Regions from separate parts of the Pseudobacillus sp. FSL P4-0506 genome, predicted to be linked through region 2. Evidence: riboswitches for the same ligand, from Rfam matches in the RefSeq annotation. Region 2 holds a riboswitch; each other region holds the start of a gene.

Region 1 (4,373 bases), 770 kb from region 2:
TTTTGCAACTCATTACTCAATTAAATGACCCGGTTGTTGAATAAAATGCCTCGCACTTTTTAAACAACTTTATTTATACAAAATAACAAGTTTATAAATAAAATATAGGTAAGGTAATTCTTTACCTCCTCCCCCTCTAATTGGAAGAATAGAAAAAACTAAAGACTAAAACGAAGAAACTTATTGGACTAAATGTTCAGAAATAGTGGGTATATGAATGGGGAATGGATCGGAAGTTATATTGAAAAATAACCAGAGTCCAATTCCACAAAAAACCTCACAAACTCTTATCGAGCCGTGAGGATGAAAAAGCCTTTATGTAAGATACTTAACCTGAAATAGCCTGGGGATTCATCCCTCTCATTTGAACGATGTTTTTCCAGTTCTCTCGATTTTGCCTGGGGTTTTAGCTTTTAATTTGTATCATTGTTAACTGTAAGGCCCTCTAAAAAAATATCGATACCTTGTTCAAAATACTTTACTAATTCTTCTTTGTCTTCCCATCGAAGTGATAACTTTGCAAAAAGGCCTTCTAACATGGAGATATAAATCCAGGTTAATGCTTTTGCATCGGATACTTTGATTTGTTTCTTGTTAATCGCTTCTGTAAAGATAGAATGGATTAATTCATCATCTTTAGAATAGCATTTATTCAGTCTTTCACGATACTGTTCTCCTACTTCACCCCAATATGACTCTGGTATCAATTTAAAAATCGGGATATCAATTTGAGAATAAAACATTTCCCCATATTTTTTGAGTTTTTCAATAGGATCAGATATGGTTGATAAAGTGGAATGGATACTATTCAGCCATGGTTCGTATTCTTCTTCAATCATTTGAACAAACATTTCTTCTTTGCTCTTAAAATGCCAGTATATGCCACCCTTGCTTACACCAGAACACTTGACAATATCACTAATAGACGTGTTTACATAACCATTCTTACTAAAGCATTCAAGGGCAGCCTTAAGAATAGTCTGCCGTGTCTTCATATCCTTTTTCATGTTTTCCCTCTAATTTATTTCAGATTTAATAACCTGCTTCTGCTATCTAGACTACCATAGGTTGTTGTCGGTTACCGAAAAACTAGCAACTTTATACTAGAATCAATTTTATCCTTGCCTGTTATCGATTAATCGCCATTTCTCAGTCTAATCACCCATTAAACAGGGGGCTTTTTAACTATCAGTCATCTCTGGCAGCTGGCTGAGCGGGGATTCCTTGCGCTTTGTTGGTCAAACCCTTTTATAGCTAGTTATTAAGTTTTAAAAGCCTTCTAATGCCCTTTATGGGCTAAGTGACTACCCCTACAAACGATGGGATTTTCAACATTTTTAGTTAGCTTTGAGATTTTGTAATATAGGTTTTCACTGAAGGCGGCTGATATGTATTAAACTGATGAAGCAAACCCGCCGGATCAGTGTCTACAAGGGCCATAGAACGGTATTTTTCCTGTAAAAACTGTTCTTCTGTCATATGATTGAACAAGGTGACAAGCGGGGTGTAATAATTATTGATATTCAAAAGGCCGCATGGTTTTTGATGTAGTCCTAACTGAGCCCATGTGAAAATTTCAAAAAATTCCTCTAATGTTCCTGGTCCGCCCGGTAAGGCAATAAATCCGTCCGCTAATTCGGCCATCTTAGCCTTTCTCTCATGCATGGATTCAACAACAATTAGCTGAGATAAGTGTTTATGAGAAATTTCTCTTTCATCAAGAAAGCTTGGCATCACTCCAATGACATGACCGCCCGCTTCCAAAACAGCATCAGCTACCGCTCCCATTACTCCTACACTTGCGCCTCCGTATACAAGCTCGATTTGGCGCTTAGCAAGCTCTTTTCCTAAAGTTTTTGCTCCTTCAATATAAAGATCAGAAGCTCCATTACTTGATCCACAAAATACAGCTAGTCTTTTCAAAAAGTATTCCTCCTTACATTACCCAATGTTATTGATTATACATAACGATACACCTTTGGTAAACAATGGATGAGTCAATAAAAACGAGGCGGTCTCTTATGTTAGCCGACAAGTCTATCCATCCTACTCTTCAAAATCGTAATAGGAGTTAAATTTTACTTGTTAATGTTGATTATTCCCTAGCTAATATATCTAATGAAAGGGAAGAATGTCACATTTTATCCTTACGAGGAAAAGTCTTAACCTGTGGCAAAGACAGGTCCAATTGATTGTACGAGCTAGAGAGCTACCAGCAAACTCTTTTTTAGTCATAAAGAAAAGCCCCTCACCCGTGTGAGAAGCCATTCAAGCTATTTACTGCCGTTCTTCCCTTGACTGTCAAAAGGTTTCAGTCTGTTGCCAAACACATCTTTTCACATATAAATGCTCCTTTACCGATGAGCATCAGATAAGAAGATAGTACGTTGTGGAAACAATATGAGTGAGTCGCTTCTCTCATGTTTTTGTGTAATTTCAGCCCAGTCCTGCTGTAACTGATCATAAATGCTCCATTACTTTTAATAAGGGCTTTGTTCTTTTAAGCGGTATCATGTTAAAATAAATCTGTATAATTCGGTTTTCAGCATATTTTAAGGGTGATCATAATGTCTATAGGGGAAAGAATCCGTGAGCTTAGAATGTCTAAAGGACTTTCGTTGACTGAATTGGCAAATCGAGCCGGAGTAGCAAAATCATACGTCTCTTCAGTGGAACGCCAAATACAATTAAATCCTTCTATTCAATTTCTGCATAAAGTTGCCTCGGTATTAAATGTGAGTGTAGAGAAATTAATAGACGAAGGTGACAATCCTATTAAAGAAATTGATACTGAATGGCTCGAACTGGCCAAAGAAGCAATGGAATCCGGGATCAGCAAAGAACAGTTTAAACAATTTCTTGAGTTTCAAAAATGGCAGAAGTCTAATAGTCCCGATAAATAAGTTCTCTTTTAACGGGGCTTTTTCACTTGCCTTCCTTTAACAAACAAGCAGAAAATTCAGAAATAACGATAGGCAATTGATCCCGCATGTCAAACTTCTTTCGTAATGCTGTAGTTTTTATTAGGGCTCTATTCAACTATTTTCTGCTTATTTAGATCTGACCGCTTCACCGGAATGTCCCCCATTAGAGTCATCTTCAGGCAAGCCTAAAACTTGTCCCCTCAAACCGGCCGCTTTTCAAAAAATCCCTCACTTCCTGAAGAGAGATTCCTAGCTCTTTTGCTTCTTTTATTAAAACAATCCATTCCCTGTCCACTGAGACTTGGTCTTCTTTCATAAGAAAATCCTCCTAGAATATCGGCAGCCCAGCCGTCATAGCGTATTTCCCCTTAGACCTGAAGCTTTGCGTCCTTATTTTTCAATAAGTTTGCCTTTTTCTATGATTTGATATTCGCCTTTGCAAGAAAAAGAAAAGTTTTATTCTACTTAAATTTTAGCACCTGGATTGAGTTGTTTGCATTAGTTTTAGTAAAACATTTTATCACTTCTTTCGACGGAATAAACAGACACTTTTTTTCTCAGTAACTATTTTTCTGACCACGATCGTTGATCCATTCATCTGCTATATTTAGATCTAATTGATTATTTTCTGTTTCAGCTGTAAGCACTACGAGCGGCGCAGAATGCCTGATACGCTGCACATCCCAAACCATGCCCTCAAATTTATTATATGAACCATCCGCCTTTATGAATTGCTCTGTATGTTCGGTCAGTTGTACTTGCAGCCCTGTAAAATAATTGCCTGAGCACTCATTTGGAATGCTGATTGAACCTACTAACCGGATGCCAAAAACACAATCATCCAATGACACATTTTCAAAACGATTGGCATTAATCCAACTGTAAGTCTCATCTTTAGGATTTTCGGCTTTTAGTTGAATGCCTGTTTGGAAGCCCACTATAGAAATATTTTCAAAATGAACAAAGCTAATGTTGTGCCACGGACCCTTAGCATAAAGAGAAAGACCCGTTCCTTTGTAACTTTCACTTTTGTTGATAATCGCCATGTTTTCAATACGGGTCCTATTTGTGGCATCGAAGCGGTCCGTGCCTTTTAAAAAAATAACTTCCGACTGAAAATCAGGATCTACGATTTGCACGGTTCCATTTATAATGACGGCATCCTTCTCAACGGTTATCACACGCTCATTTCCCTTAACCACCAATATAGAATTTTGGCCAAACTCCAGTTTCACGCCTTCTTTGACAGTAAAGCCTGACTGGACGACATACTTTTTGTTTGCTCTAAACATTACTTTTTCTTTTTTGTATGTAACACAAAAATCAATGGCCTGTTGAATCGCCTTTGAATAATCGTCTGCTGTTCCTCTTTCATCTGTTGTAAAATCTTCTACTTCTACAACTTGTTCCCGGGATGCACGATTCGTCTGTTCAAGGTCGGGCTCTCCC
Region 2 (4,373 bases):
TTCTTCGGATATCTTTGCTAGAGTCGCAGAAGCTGTGGAAATCTCATCCATCGAAACTAATTGTTCTTTTGTTGCTGTTGAGACGCTTTCATTGCTTGCCGCTGACTCTTCAGCTACATTTCTAACGACATTCATTGAATCGGCAACTTGAACAGTACCTGAAGATAGTTGGTTAATCGCGCTAGCAACATCTTTAATTTGGGAGACGACTTCATGAATGGAAATTTCGATTTTCTCAAATGATTCTCCGGCTTCCTGCACTACATTAAGGCCTGCTTCTACTTCTGTTGCCGCAGAGGTCATAGATTGTAAGGTTTGTCCTGTGTTACTTTGAATGATTTGAATCAAATTTGTAATTTGCTCGGCTGAGGCTGCTGATTGTTCAGCAAGCTTCCGTACTTCATCAGCAACTACAGCAAACCCTTTGCCTGCTTCTCCTGCTCTTGCTGCCTCGATGGCAGCATTTAAGGCAAGAAGATTGGTTTGAGCAGCAATCGCTGTAATCACCTCATTAATTCTCCTAATCTCACTTGAGCTTTCGCTAAGTTCTTTAATCGAAACTCCTAACCCTGTAACATTTTCATTGATGGAATTCATCTGTTGCATAACTTTTTCAATCGACTGCTTTCCCTCAGAGGACATATCAGACGTTTGGGAAACTTTTTGTGACACTTGCTCAGCATGAACAGTGATTTTCTCTGCATAACCTGCCATCTCATTAATAATTTTTGTGCTCTCTTCCACACTTCTTAATTGGCGGCTTGATCCTTTAGCCAATTCTTCAATATTAGTAGATACGCTCTCGCCAGCGCGGCTGCTTTGTTCGGCGCTTGCGCTTAATTCTTCAGAAGAAGCCGCAACCAACTCAGATGTTTCGCTCACTGTTTTAATAATTTGCTTTAAGCCATTAATCATGTTGTTAAAAGAGGACACCAGCTGGCCGATTTCATCTTTAGAGCGATAGTTTCCTTCAACCGTAAAGTCTCCGTCTTCCGCCCTGGACATTAAAGATTGGATTTGTTTGATCGGATTGACGATAATTTTCGTAATCATGAGCCCAATGAAAATCGAAATAACGATTCCCAACAAACTAACTGTAATTAAGATCAGCCTAGCTGTTCCCAATTTCTCGTTGTTTTTCTCTTTAATTCTCTTCGCTAATTGCTCATTGTAATCTTGAAGGTCATTAATTGCCTGATTGATTTGCTGGCGTTTCTGAGAAGCTTCTCGATTATAAAGAGCATATGCCTGATCGTTCTTATTTTGAGCAGCCAAATCAAGCACTTTTTGCCTCAGCTCTCGAAATTCAAGCAATCTTTTCTGAAAAACTGCTAATCCTTCTTTCTCTTCGGAGGATAATTCTGTTTTTTTGTATTGCTCCATCCATGCATTATTTTCCTTTATTGCTCGATTAATGCTATTCATCAACTCTTCGTATTTGGCCGGGTCCTTAGTGACCATAATTTCCAAGGTGAAAGCATCGATTGCACGGTTATTGGCATTTATCCTCCCAAGCCAATCAAGCGGCTGCAAGTGCTCCTTATACATTATCTCTGAACCATGAGCCATCTCTTTCATATTTTTATATCCCACTACACCGACAATGCTTGTAATAACAGCAAAGAGAATAATCAGGGTTAATAATTTCTGTGATATCTTCAAATCATGTAGAATCTTCATTGTCTAGCCCCTTTTTTGTAAAGTTTTTATTAAGTTATATCGGACATTTATCATCTAAATATAGAGCTAGTCTCGTCTATAAAAAAAATTTTTTTGGGAATGTTTAAAACATGACACAAATTCAGTAAAAGACATCTAAAACAACTAAAAAAACGCAACTAGAAAAGTTGCGCTTGATATTTTCATGACTGCCATGCCATCCAGCTTTGCAAGGAATGAATAGAGAAACCTTCAAAACTTGAAAGATTGCCGTAATAAGACTTAACGATCGCTAATTGCTCCCACATATATGTCTCGCCTTCTTCAGAAAAAGAAACAAAGTCAGCTTCCGTGGAAGGAACTGTTTCCACTCCAACAGAAACTTTTTTATTCTTTGCTGCAGCGTTATTCATCTCATTTCGAACGAGCTCCATTATTCCGTTCGGGCTGCCAGCAGTATCCCGATAAGCCATAATGGTAATGGCATCCGTATTTGCAATGACCCACTCTGATAGCTTTCCTTTTCCTAAAGTGTTGCTGTAATTTTTTTCATCAAACCAAAATGGAATATCTACTGCAAGAGGCAGACCTAAGCGCTGGGCGGATTGATGGGCCTCTATCAAAAGTGTTTGATAAGCTAAAACTGTTTTTTTATATTGACTGTTCCATCCCTCATATAAATACGGTTCCACATCTAAATGAATTCCCTTAAACTTTTCTTCCGGCAATGCTTTCACCTGGTAATTGGTTACCCAGGAGAAAAAACTTCGCTGCTGGGCAAGCCCCTTGCTGGAAACCCAGGAAGGAGCACCGTCCAGCGCATGCACTTGAATTCCTTTTGCTGCTGCCTGTTTAATAAATTCTTTATAATGCTCTGTTGAAATGCTCTGATCAATCTGCAAATATACTCGTCCCACTTGACGATCCTGCATAAACGCAAGCAGTTTATCTTTGCTTGTAACAATTTCCTGTGTATCCCATAGCCAAGTTGACCGCGGCTCCGTCACTTCATTTGCTGCCGCTCTGTCACTTGTCATCAGAAATACTGCACTTCCTGCCATGAATGCCATCACTATCAACAAACACACATTCTTTACGCTGTACACACCGTTCTCCCCCTTTTGTTGAAAGCCATTGCTCTTCAATGCTGAGGAGAATGGCAGCCCGGCGGCCATACAGTCTCTGCTGCTTAGGTCCGTAGCTTTGCGTCCCTGCCTTTCGCCAGGTTTGCCTTTTACACCTTTATTATCGGTGGAGAAGAAAGGAATGTTTAAGAAATGTAGCAAAAGCAATTAGTTATCTAAAACTCACTGTGTGACACCCACTTTAGACAAGCTCTGTGCCTAGAGGAGGCGACTTTCGCAACGGCTCTTCCCGATGATTGTCTAGTTTCTGATCCCCCCCTATTTGCTGCTCCACCTCCCGGAGGATGTCGGCAAGTGGCGTAACAACCCCCTTATCGTCTTTGTATGCAACATGTTGAGGTTTAAAATGTACAGGCGACTCTAAGCCGGCAGCTGCTGCAAGACGGAATAATCCTTCCCGAAGGGTGATCAAATAGTTGGCTGTCCGGTATTTTTTCTCATCAATGACAAGTGCTTTTTGTAGATCTGGATCAGTGGTGGCCACTCCAACCGGACAAATATTCGATTGACACTTCAATGTTTGAATGCATCCTACTGTAATCATGAATCCACGCGCAATATTAACGAGATCAGCCCCCATCGCAAGAGCAATTGCAATCCGGTCAGGGGTAAACAGCTTGCCGGAAGCGATAATCTTTACCCGGTCACGCACCCCATATTTCTGAAGAGTAGCTACAAGAATAGGCAAAGCGGATTTAATCGGCAACCCTACACTGTCAATCAGTTCCTGGTACGAAGCTCCTGTGCCCCCTTCTCCTCCGTCCACTGTAATAAAATCAGGTCCTTTTCCGGTTTCCTTCATATATTTAGCCAATTCTTCTACACTGTTATTGCTGCCGACGACAATCTTCATTCCCACTGGTTTCCCAGTATGGTGGCGAATTTTCTCAATGAATTCACATATGGAGGGCACATCGCTAAATTCCCGAAAACGGTTTGGACTATCAATTGATTTATAAGGTTCAACTTTACGTATAGCGGCAATTTCGGGTGTTACTTTTTCGGCATCAATATGTCCGCCTCGCGCCTTTGCCCCTTGTGCCAATTTGATCTCAAACGCTTTAATTTGCGGAATTTCACTCTTTTTCTTTAATTCTTCCCAGTCGACTGCTCCTTGTTTATCGCGTATGCCAAATAAACCAGGACCGATCTGCATAATAATATCGACTCCGCCTTTTAAGTGATAAGGGGATAATCCGCCTTCTCCCGTGTTCATCCAAGATCCTTTTCCTAAAGCTAACCCTTCGGATAAAGCGGTAATAGCCTTGTCTCCCAATGATCCATAACTCATGGCTGACATGCCAATCTGTCCTTTTAAAATAAACGGATGCTTAGTAGTTGGGCCAATCACCACAGCCTCCTCATCATCCAGCAAATAAGCGAGTGCCTCTTCATCCTCCCGCTTTTCCTCTCTTTGCATAAAAAGAGGATCTTTTAATAAAATATATTTTTTTGTTAACACTTTTTCTTTTCTGTCTACTTTCAGTTCCTCTGTCAGCTTCGGAAACATATCATTTCGTATGAAAAATCCCTCTTCCTCAAAGTCACGTTTTGATCCAAATCCGACAA
Region 3 (4,373 bases), 1.2 Mb from region 2:
GGCGCTCTGCCTCCATGCAAACATCTGCACAGCCGTGGCATCCAGAAAGGAGAAATGAATGGGACAAGTAAAAGACCAGTTTAACAGACCGCTAAGAGACATTCGGATTTCCTTGACGGATCAGTGTAACTTCCGCTGTTCTTATTGTATGCCGGCTGAAATCTTTGGCGCAGACTATCCGTTTTTACCGAAAGAGGAATATTTGACGTTTGAGGAAATTATCCGTGTCGTTCAAGCAGCAACAGAGCTTGGCGTAGAGAAAGTCAGGTTGACGGGAGGAGAGCCCCTGCTTAGAAAAGACCTCCCCGAGTTAATTCATGGCTTATATGCCAAGACAAATATTAAGGATATTGCTTTAACAACGAATGGTGTCTTGTTGCCCAAGTATGCTACAGCATTGAAATCGTCTGGCTTGCAACGGGTGAATATTAGTATGGATGCGATTGATGATACCATTTTTAAACAAATGAACGGCCGATCTGTCAGCGTGAAAACCGTACTGAGAGGAATTGAATCAGCGCAGAAGGCCGGCCTTGGCATTAAAATAAATATGGTTGTGAAAAAAGGTGTAAATGAGCAACAAATTTTGCCAATGGCGACTTATTTTAAAAAAGAAGGTATTCCCCTTCGTTTTATTGAATTTATGGATGTAGGAAGCACGAATGGCTGGCAGCTTTCTTCGGTCGTATCCAAGCAAGAAATCGTCAAGTTCATCAGCAGCAAATTTCCTGTAGAACCAGCAGATGAAGCGTATTACGGCGAAGTAGCGAGCCGTTTTCGTTATAAGGATGGAAGCGGAGAGTTTGGTGTGATTTCTTCAGTGACAGAATCATTCTGCTCGACATGTACCCGGGCAAGAATATCTGCAGATGGAAAATTGTACACTTGTCTATTTGCTACAAAAGGCAGCGATTTAAAGGCTGTGCTCCGATCGACGAGTTCAATAGAAAAAGTAAGAGATCATATGTCAGCTCTTTGGCTTGCGCGAACGGACCGCTATTCGGATGAGCGAACGGAAGAAACAGCAAAGAACCGGCCAAAAATTGAGATGTCTTATATTGGCGGTTAAAGAAGAGAGGTGCACCCATTTCACATGAATGAAAGACGAGTACATGCTCATAAAGGGCAAGCGGCAAAGCATGTTGTCTGTCAGGTGATTACTGTCAGCGATACACGAACAGAAGAAACGGATAAAAGCGGAAAAAAAATTAAAGAGTTTTTAATCAACAGTCACCATTCCATTGCACGCTACCAGATCGTTCCTGACGAAAAGGAACAGATTACAGGAGCTGTTCGGCAAGGGATTGAAGACCCCCAAATCAATGCGGTTATCATTAATGGAGGCACCGGTGTGGCTAAGCGGGATGTGACGATTGAAGCAGTGGCACCGTTGTTTGAGAAAGAGCTAACCGGATTTGGTGAGTTGTTTCGTTATCTTAGTTATACAGAAGATATCGGTTCTGCGGCTATCTTATCCCGAGCTGTTGCAGGTGTAGCTGGAGAAACGATCATTTTTGCGCTGCCGGGTTCTACTGGCGCAGTAACATTAGCGATGGAAAAACTGGTTTTGCGTGAAGTTGGCCATATTGTGGCAGAATTAAATAAAGATAGATAAGTGAATAAGGATAAAAAACGAGTAAGACGAGGTGTATTTATCCTTTTCTCTTGTCAGAGGAAAAAGCAAGGTTTTTGATCTAGGCCTCATAAATATTGTTAGGTTTCTTTGTGAAATAGGCCTCATTAAGAGACGAATAATGCTAGAAATAAATAACGGTAGACATTGACTTGACGGGTATATCGAACTATGATAATTGTATAAAAAACGTTAGTCTAATAAGACATTTGTGGAATTTTTTTATAACAATCTTATGGTGGAAGCGATGAACAGTCATTTGTATGTGGGCACTTGAATGGCTTGGAGCGAGTAGTGCAACCGACTCTTTTTTGAGTCGGTTTTTTTGTTTGGATATACCCAGATATGTATAGTAAATATTGTACAGCAAAAGAAAAAACAAAGAGAAGAGAGAGATTTATCATGCCTGTACCTTCTAAGAATGTAGAAGACAATCAATTGGAGAATATTTTAAAAGAGTTGACAGATGTCAAATATGCAATTGATCAGTCTTCTATTGTCGCTATTACCGATCATCAAGGAAAGATACTTTACGTGAATGAAAAATTTTGCAAAATTTCTAAATACAATGAGGAGGAACTCCTTGGTGAAGATCACTGTATATTGAATTCGGGTTATCATTCACGGGAGTTTTTTAAACAAATGTGGGCAACGATTGGTTCCGGTCAAATCTGGAAGGGAGAGATAAGAAACAAGGCGAAAGATGGGTCGTTTTATTGGGTAGACACAACGATTGTTCCTTTTTTGAATGATCTCGGGAAACCTTATCAATATGCATCGATAAGAAACGATATTAGTCTTCGAAAGAAGATGGAAGAGGAATTGAGAGAGAGCGAGGGGAAATATCGACTAATTGCAGAGAATTCATCTGACTTGGTATCAGTGATTGATCAGTCAGGAAGCTTCCTCTACATGTCTCCATCTCATGCATTGTTGTTGGGCGATGAGCTTGCGAAATTAGAGTCAGGAAGGATCTTTCAATGGGTGCATGAAGAAGATCAACTGACTCTTTCTGAAGAGTTAAAGCTTCTGGCTGCTAAAAAGAAAGTATCCTCGCTGCTCGAATTCCGTATAAAGACGAACCGGGGAGCGTATAAGGACACGGAAACGAAGATTAATCCCGTCATTGATAAAGATGGTGAGATCAAAAGCTTCGTGCTGGCGATGCGAGATATAACCGAACGGAAAAAATCAGAGAGAATGATTTATCATTTAGCTTATCATGATACATTGACGGACTTGCCTAACCGCCGATTATTCATGAACCGATTGAGAAAAGAAGTGGATCATGCTAAGAGTTATTCTTCTCAGCTTGCTGTTATGTTTATCGACTTGGATCGCTTTAAGTTTGTGAATGATTCTTGGGGACATGAGAATGGAGACTTTATCCTAACTGAGGCTGCTCGCCGTATTAAAAACTCGCTGCGACCAAGTGATTTAGTCGCACGGCTGGGTGGAGATGAATTTACTGTGTTGCTAAACAATGTATCGGGCATGGAAGAGCTGGATCAGATTGCCAAAAGGATTCATTCTAACTTTCAAGAACCATTGAAAGTTGCAGGCGAGCACTATACGCTTTCCTGCAGTATTGGCATTGCGCTTTTTCCGGTGAACGGTGAAGATGCAGATGAATTATTAAATAAAGCGGATACCGCTCTTTATTCCGTTAAGAAACGGGGCAGAAACGGCTATGCATTATTTAAACCAGAGATGGAAGAGAAATCCTTGGAGCGCATCCTGCTGGAGAATGAATTAAGAAAAGCGATTGAGCTTGAGCATTTTCATATTGATTATCAGCCCAAAATGGATATTTCTAAAAATCAACTCATCGGAATGGAGGCGCTTGTCCGCTGGGACCATCCGGAGCTGGGGAGGATCTCTCCCAATAAATTTATTCCGGTTGCCGAGGAAACGGGCCTTATTCTTCCTCTTGGAGAGTGGGTTCTCCGGCGTGGATGTAGGCAAAATAAAGAATGGCAAAACAAAGGGTACCCACCATTAAAAATCTCGGTTAATATGTCTGTTCGCCAATTAGCGCATCCCAATATTATAGAGAGAATTGAAGAAATTTTAACAGAGACCGGATTGGAGGCACAATGGCTGGAGCTTGAAGTAACGGAAAGTGTATTTGCAGATATCGATCACGCGGCCGATACTTTGCAAAGACTGCGGGACATCGGTATTCATATTTCTATTGATGACTTTGGTACTGGATATAGTTCATTTAGCTACATTAAATATTTACCTGTGGATACGTTGAAAATCGATGCCTCTTTCATTCGGGATATTCATCAAAATGAAGAAAGTCAGGCAATTGTACAAGCTGTTTTAACACTTGCACGGACGCTTGGGATCAATGTTATTGCTGAAGGGGTGGAGAGCCAGGAGCAATTAGATGTACTGAATGAGGATGGCTGCAGCCAAGGACAAGGGTTTTTATTTAGCAAACCGTTGTCAGGAGAAGACTTTGAAACCTATTTAATCGAAGCGGCCGAAAGAGGGCAAAGCGAAAAAGCAGACGGCTAGCATGAATGAAAATAATACGAACGTTGAAAAAATTTAGTTTATGAATAATAATTTATTTAACCCTGGGGGTCGCTTTTGCATAGGCTCACCATCAGGGTTTTTATGCTTATGCCAGCTAATCATTCAAGCAATCTGTCATACATCTGCACGGCAATAAATTTTGCAGCCTTTAATTTTCAAAAAAGGACATGGTACAATTGGAATACACTAATTT
Region 4 (4,373 bases), 1.1 Mb from region 2:
AGGACTTTGGCAAATACCTTAATGATGAAGGAGATTTAAGAAACTTTTTAGAAAAGTTTTTGCCAGGAGCAGCCGGCAAACTTATAAAGGGCAGCTCCTGTATGATTACAAAAACCCCCGATAAGGACTTTATTATAGATCAGTACCCTGGATTTTCGCACGTGATGATTGCCGGTGGGTTTTCGGGACACGGCTTTAAGTATAGTAGCGTTTTAGGAGAAGTACTAAGCGAGATAATCATTCATGGGCAAACGATTCATGATATTTCAATGTTTTCCATTTCAAGACCAGCATTAGCGACTGTAAGATGAAAAGTTGTTTTCTCATTTGATAGCCTAGAACTTGTTAGTTTAAAATAGATACGGATTAAAAGTAGTCTATAAATATTGGTTTAAAAGAAAAAACTCATTTGTATTCCAAATGAGTTTTTCATGTTGTTGAATAACATGTTTTACTATCTATGAGTGAACCCTGCATAACTGTGCACGAAAAGTCGGATGGATACATTCAACTCCTGCTATTCTTTTGATAAAGGAGGTCATATTAATGGATTTGCTTAAAGATATGAATGGCGCATTACAATATATCGAAGAAAACCTTACGAATGAGATTGATTTTAAAGAAGTAGCAAGACGGGCTTTCTGCTCCGAATATCACTTTAAAAGGATGTTTTCCTTTCTTTCAGGTGTTTCATTATCAGAGTACATCCGGCGCAGACGGCTTACTCTTGCCGCGTTTGAGCTTAAAGACAGCTGCGTAAAGGTCATTGACATTGCCGTGAAATATGGATACAATTCCCCCGATTCTTTTGCACGGGCTTTTCAAAATTTGCATGGCATCACACCATCAGAGGCTAGAAGTAATGGTCATTTACTTAAAGCTTATCCACGAATGACCTTCCATTTATCAATCAAAGGAGGAAATGAAATGAACTATCGAATGGAAGAAAAAAAGGCATTTCGCATCGTGGGTATGAAGAAAAGAGTTCCTATTATTTTCAACGGAGTTAATCCGGACATTGCCTCTATGTGGAGAAGCTTAGATAGTGAAACGATAAATACTCTAAAAAAACTTTCTAATGTCGAACCTATAGGACTTCTTAGTGCATCCACCAACTTTTCTGAAGGCAGGATGGAGGAAAAAGGGGAACTTGATCACTATATTGGCGTGGCAACAACGAAAGCGTGTCCTGATCATCTAACACAGCTTGAAGTTCCTGCTCTATCGTGGGCTGTATTTGAAGCCATCGGACCATTTCCGGATACGCTGCAAGATGTATGGGGACGCATTTATTCTGAATGGTTCCCATCCTCAAATTATGAACAAATAGAAGGTCCAGAAATCCTGTGGAACGAAAATAAAGATGTAACTTCACCCACTTTCAAAAGTGAAATATGGATACCAGTTTCAAAAAAGTAATGATAATCAATTAGAAAGTCAGCGTATCAGTTATCTTTCAAGCGCAGTAAAGCATCTTCTATCGAATTACCCCCGTTCTGAAGTCTGAACGGGGGTATGCTTGTTTGACGTTATAAAATGAAATAACTTTATTTTCATCTTATAGCAGTAGCCTAATAGTGATTTTTTATTTTCTGCAAAATTTTATAACATTGCCAATAAAAAGATTTATAATATAACTATTACTTATTAAAAATGTGAAAAGCAAACTTGTCGAAAGATTAGGACGCAAAGCCGACAGGTCTAAAACCAAATGGGTTATGATGGCTGGGCTGCCCCTACAATGAGAGGGGTAAAAAATGACTTCGCAAGTATTAAACGAAGCAGCTGTTGTAACGGCATTGGAGTCCAACTTAGCAATGATAGAATTTAACTTGAACAGAGAAGTGATTTGGGCGAATGAAAACTTTGCAAAGACTTTGGACTATACAGCCAGTGAAATGAAAAATATGAAGCATGAGCAATTTTGCAGGCCAGCGTTTAGAAACAGCAGGCAGTATGAAGACTTGTGGATGAACCTTGGAAAAGGAGTCAAATTCCAAGAGAAAATTCAGAGAGTAAGCAAGCGGGAAAATTTACTATGGTTCGAAGCGACCTATATTCCGGTTCGAGATGCGGACGGGGAAGTGGAAGCTGTTCTGAAAATCGCCACTAATATTACAGAACGAGAAAATTATACAAGGGGAATCATTTCTCAATTAAAAGATATGCCCGTAGAATTAGTCAATATAATTGTCACCAATTCTTCTGAAAAAATTCAGGCCATCGAATCATTAAAAACGCAAACAGATCTAATCAGTGAGATATCTAAACTTATACGCAATATTTCCTCACAAACGAATATGCTAGCCTTAAATGCAGCTATTGAAGCTGCCCGGGTGGGAGAACATGGACGAGGTTTTAAGGTGGTCGCTGATGAAGTGCGGAAATTGGCTGGTCAGGTTGATCATGCCGTTAAAAATATGAATATGAATGTAGAAAACATTTCAAACGAAGTAAGAAGGATTAGCCAAATAACCGATGATTTACAGCAAATAATCATAGAAACGCAATCCGAATTTAATAAGGATATTGAAGAATTCGAGAATATGATGAAATAAAAAACAATTCGTCGATCGTCATAAGAACAGATCACAGTTAGTAGAAAGGGACAAACCAAATAACGTCTAATTGGTTTAACGTTTGTTAAAAGATTTCTAATACTAAAGAATCTGGAAAAGATAAGAATAGAACTATGGAGAGGATGACTTGAGAAAAGCGATAGTTGTAGGTGCAAGTTCCGGAATAGGCGAAGAATTGGCGGAAATTTTATCGAATGAGGGATATATTGTCGGGTTAGCCGCTAGAAGGGAAGATAAGCTCCTTGCTCTCCAAGAACAACTAATACATAAGTCGATTGTCAAAGGAGGCAATAGATGAGAATGTTTCAGGTTTTGTAATGACAGTGAACGTGGCATATCAGCATTTTCTAGCGAAAAATGCAGGTCATTTATTCGGCCTATCATCGGTTGGAGCATTAATGGCTAATCCGGTTGCTCCTTTATACAATGCCTCAAAAACTTTCGTATCCAACTACTTGATGAACATCCGAAAAAAACTAAAAATGCAACAGGAAAACGTGTTTGCCACGGACGTTAAATGCAGATTCATTGATACGGAAATGGCTAAAGGCGAACCTGATAAACTGTTTTGGGCAGCATCTCCAGAAGAGGCTGCTTTGCAAATATATCATAGTATCAAAAAGAAAAAGAAGACAGTATATGGAACTAAACGATGGCGGTTTATTGCTTGGGCGTTAAAAATTCTTTCTTTATCCAATTAAAAATTCCTCAGAAATGCGCTGAACAGCTTAACAAACCGTTGAGCTGTTTTTTATACTAATCAGCTAAGACTATAAATTTTTAACTAATTACATATTGTGCAAAATTCAAATATAAAATTTATAAAAACATGCAAACAAGATACCTTACTTGAAAATACACATATAAGCAATGATTAATGAGTGTAAAGGTGCATATGGCGATGTTTAGAAAAATGCACAACAAAATAAAATACAAAAGTAGGTGGATAATAATCGAATGTGTGATGAATTTCCTTCACAGTCAAGGGAATAGGTCAGATGTGCGACACAATCATGCAAGAAAAGGAGAAGATCGCAATGACTATAAAGATTAAGGTATATTCAGATTATGTATGTCCTTTTTGTTTCTTGGCAGAAAAACCGTTAAAAGAAGCGATCAAAGGGAAGGATGTAGAAGTAGAATGGATGCCTTTCGAGCTGCGTCCTTATCCAAATGAAACGTTAAAGCCTGAGGGAGACTATTTGCAAAGTACCTGGAAGCAATCGGTCTATCCGTTGGCTGAGCGTATGGGAATTGCTATCGTCTTGCCAAGCATATCACCACAGCCATACACACATCTGGCGTTTGAAGGATATCAATATGCAAAAGAGAAAGGAAAGGGCAACGAGTATAATGATCGGATGCTTCGTGCCTTTTTTCAAGAAGAACAAGATATTGGGGACATTGATGTGCTAACAAAAGTAGCTGGAGAAATTGGGCTTAATGAGTCGGAGTATCGGACAGCCTTGGAGAGAAGAACCTATAAAGAAGCACACCAAAAGGCGCTAACACATGCCTATGAAGAAGTGAACATTACGGCCGTGCCAACATTCGTCATTGGGAACACGACTATCGGAGGAATACGATCTAAAGAAACGCTTGAGCAAGTTATAAATGAAGAGAGTCAAAAGAAAAAAGCAGCTATTTCAATCGAAGGCATGTCCTGTCATAGGGATGGCTGTTAACGAAAAAATTTTATTAAGTGGAGCATACTGATAAGTGACTCTATCGAGGAAAGGAGTTTTAAATTTGAGAGACACCCAGTTATTATTTGAAACAGTAACGGTAGGCAAC

The links. A riboswitch is a leader RNA that binds a small molecule or an ion and turns the genes downstream of it on or off. The one in region 2 is predicted to bind cyclic di-GMP.
Region 1: another riboswitch for cyclic di-GMP. It lies ahead of MKZ02_RS15365 (anti-repressor SinI family protein); the one in region 2 lies ahead of MKZ02_RS18875 (amidase).
Region 3: another riboswitch for cyclic di-GMP. It lies ahead of MKZ02_RS13355 (sensor domain-containing protein); the one in region 2 lies ahead of MKZ02_RS18875 (amidase).
Region 4: another riboswitch for cyclic di-GMP. It lies ahead of MKZ02_RS13705 (methyl-accepting chemotaxis protein); the one in region 2 lies ahead of MKZ02_RS18875 (amidase).

The regions. Positions count from the first base shown of each region.
Region 1 is NZ_JBBOOI010000001.1:3,058,039-3,062,411, forward strand. Features, by position in the region: gene MKZ02_RS15350 (TetR/AcrR family transcriptional regulator) at 414-1,007, opposite strand; gene MKZ02_RS15355 (LOG family protein) at 1,342-1,923, opposite strand; gene MKZ02_RS15360 (helix-turn-helix domain-containing protein) at 2,568-2,903, shown strand; gene MKZ02_RS15365 (anti-repressor SinI family protein) at 3,100-3,240, opposite strand; cyclic di-GMP riboswitch class I at 3,260-3,345, opposite strand; gene MKZ02_RS15370 (hypothetical protein) at 3,482-4,373, opposite strand, start outside.
Region 2 is NZ_JBBOOI010000001.1:3,824,267-3,828,639, forward strand. Features, by position in the region: gene MKZ02_RS18870 (methyl-accepting chemotaxis protein) at 1-1,680, opposite strand, end outside; gene MKZ02_RS18875 (amidase) at 1,863-2,765, opposite strand; cyclic di-GMP riboswitch class I at 2,815-2,901, opposite strand; gene MKZ02_RS18880 (FMN-binding glutamate synthase family protein) at 2,986-4,373, opposite strand, start outside.
Region 3 is NZ_JBBOOI010000001.1:2,638,821-2,643,193, forward strand. Features, by position in the region: gene moaA (GTP 3',8-cyclase MoaA) at 59-1,069, shown strand; gene MKZ02_RS13350 (MogA/MoaB family molybdenum cofactor biosynthesis protein) at 1,094-1,615, shown strand; cyclic di-GMP riboswitch class II at 1,865-1,948, shown strand; gene MKZ02_RS13355 (sensor domain-containing protein) at 2,036-4,159, shown strand.
Region 4 is NZ_JBBOOI010000001.1:2,710,299-2,714,671, forward strand. Features, by position in the region: gene solA (N-methyl-L-tryptophan oxidase) at 1-311, shown strand, start outside; gene MKZ02_RS13700 (AraC family transcriptional regulator) at 547-1,419, shown strand; cyclic di-GMP riboswitch class I at 1,652-1,738, shown strand; gene MKZ02_RS13705 (methyl-accepting chemotaxis protein) at 1,758-2,558, shown strand; gene MKZ02_RS13710 (SDR family NAD(P)-dependent oxidoreductase) at 2,707-2,877, shown strand; gene MKZ02_RS13715 (SDR family NAD(P)-dependent oxidoreductase) at 2,897-3,280, shown strand; gene MKZ02_RS13720 (DsbA family oxidoreductase) at 3,617-4,264, shown strand; gene MKZ02_RS13725 (NADH:flavin oxidoreductase) at 4,329-4,373, shown strand, end outside.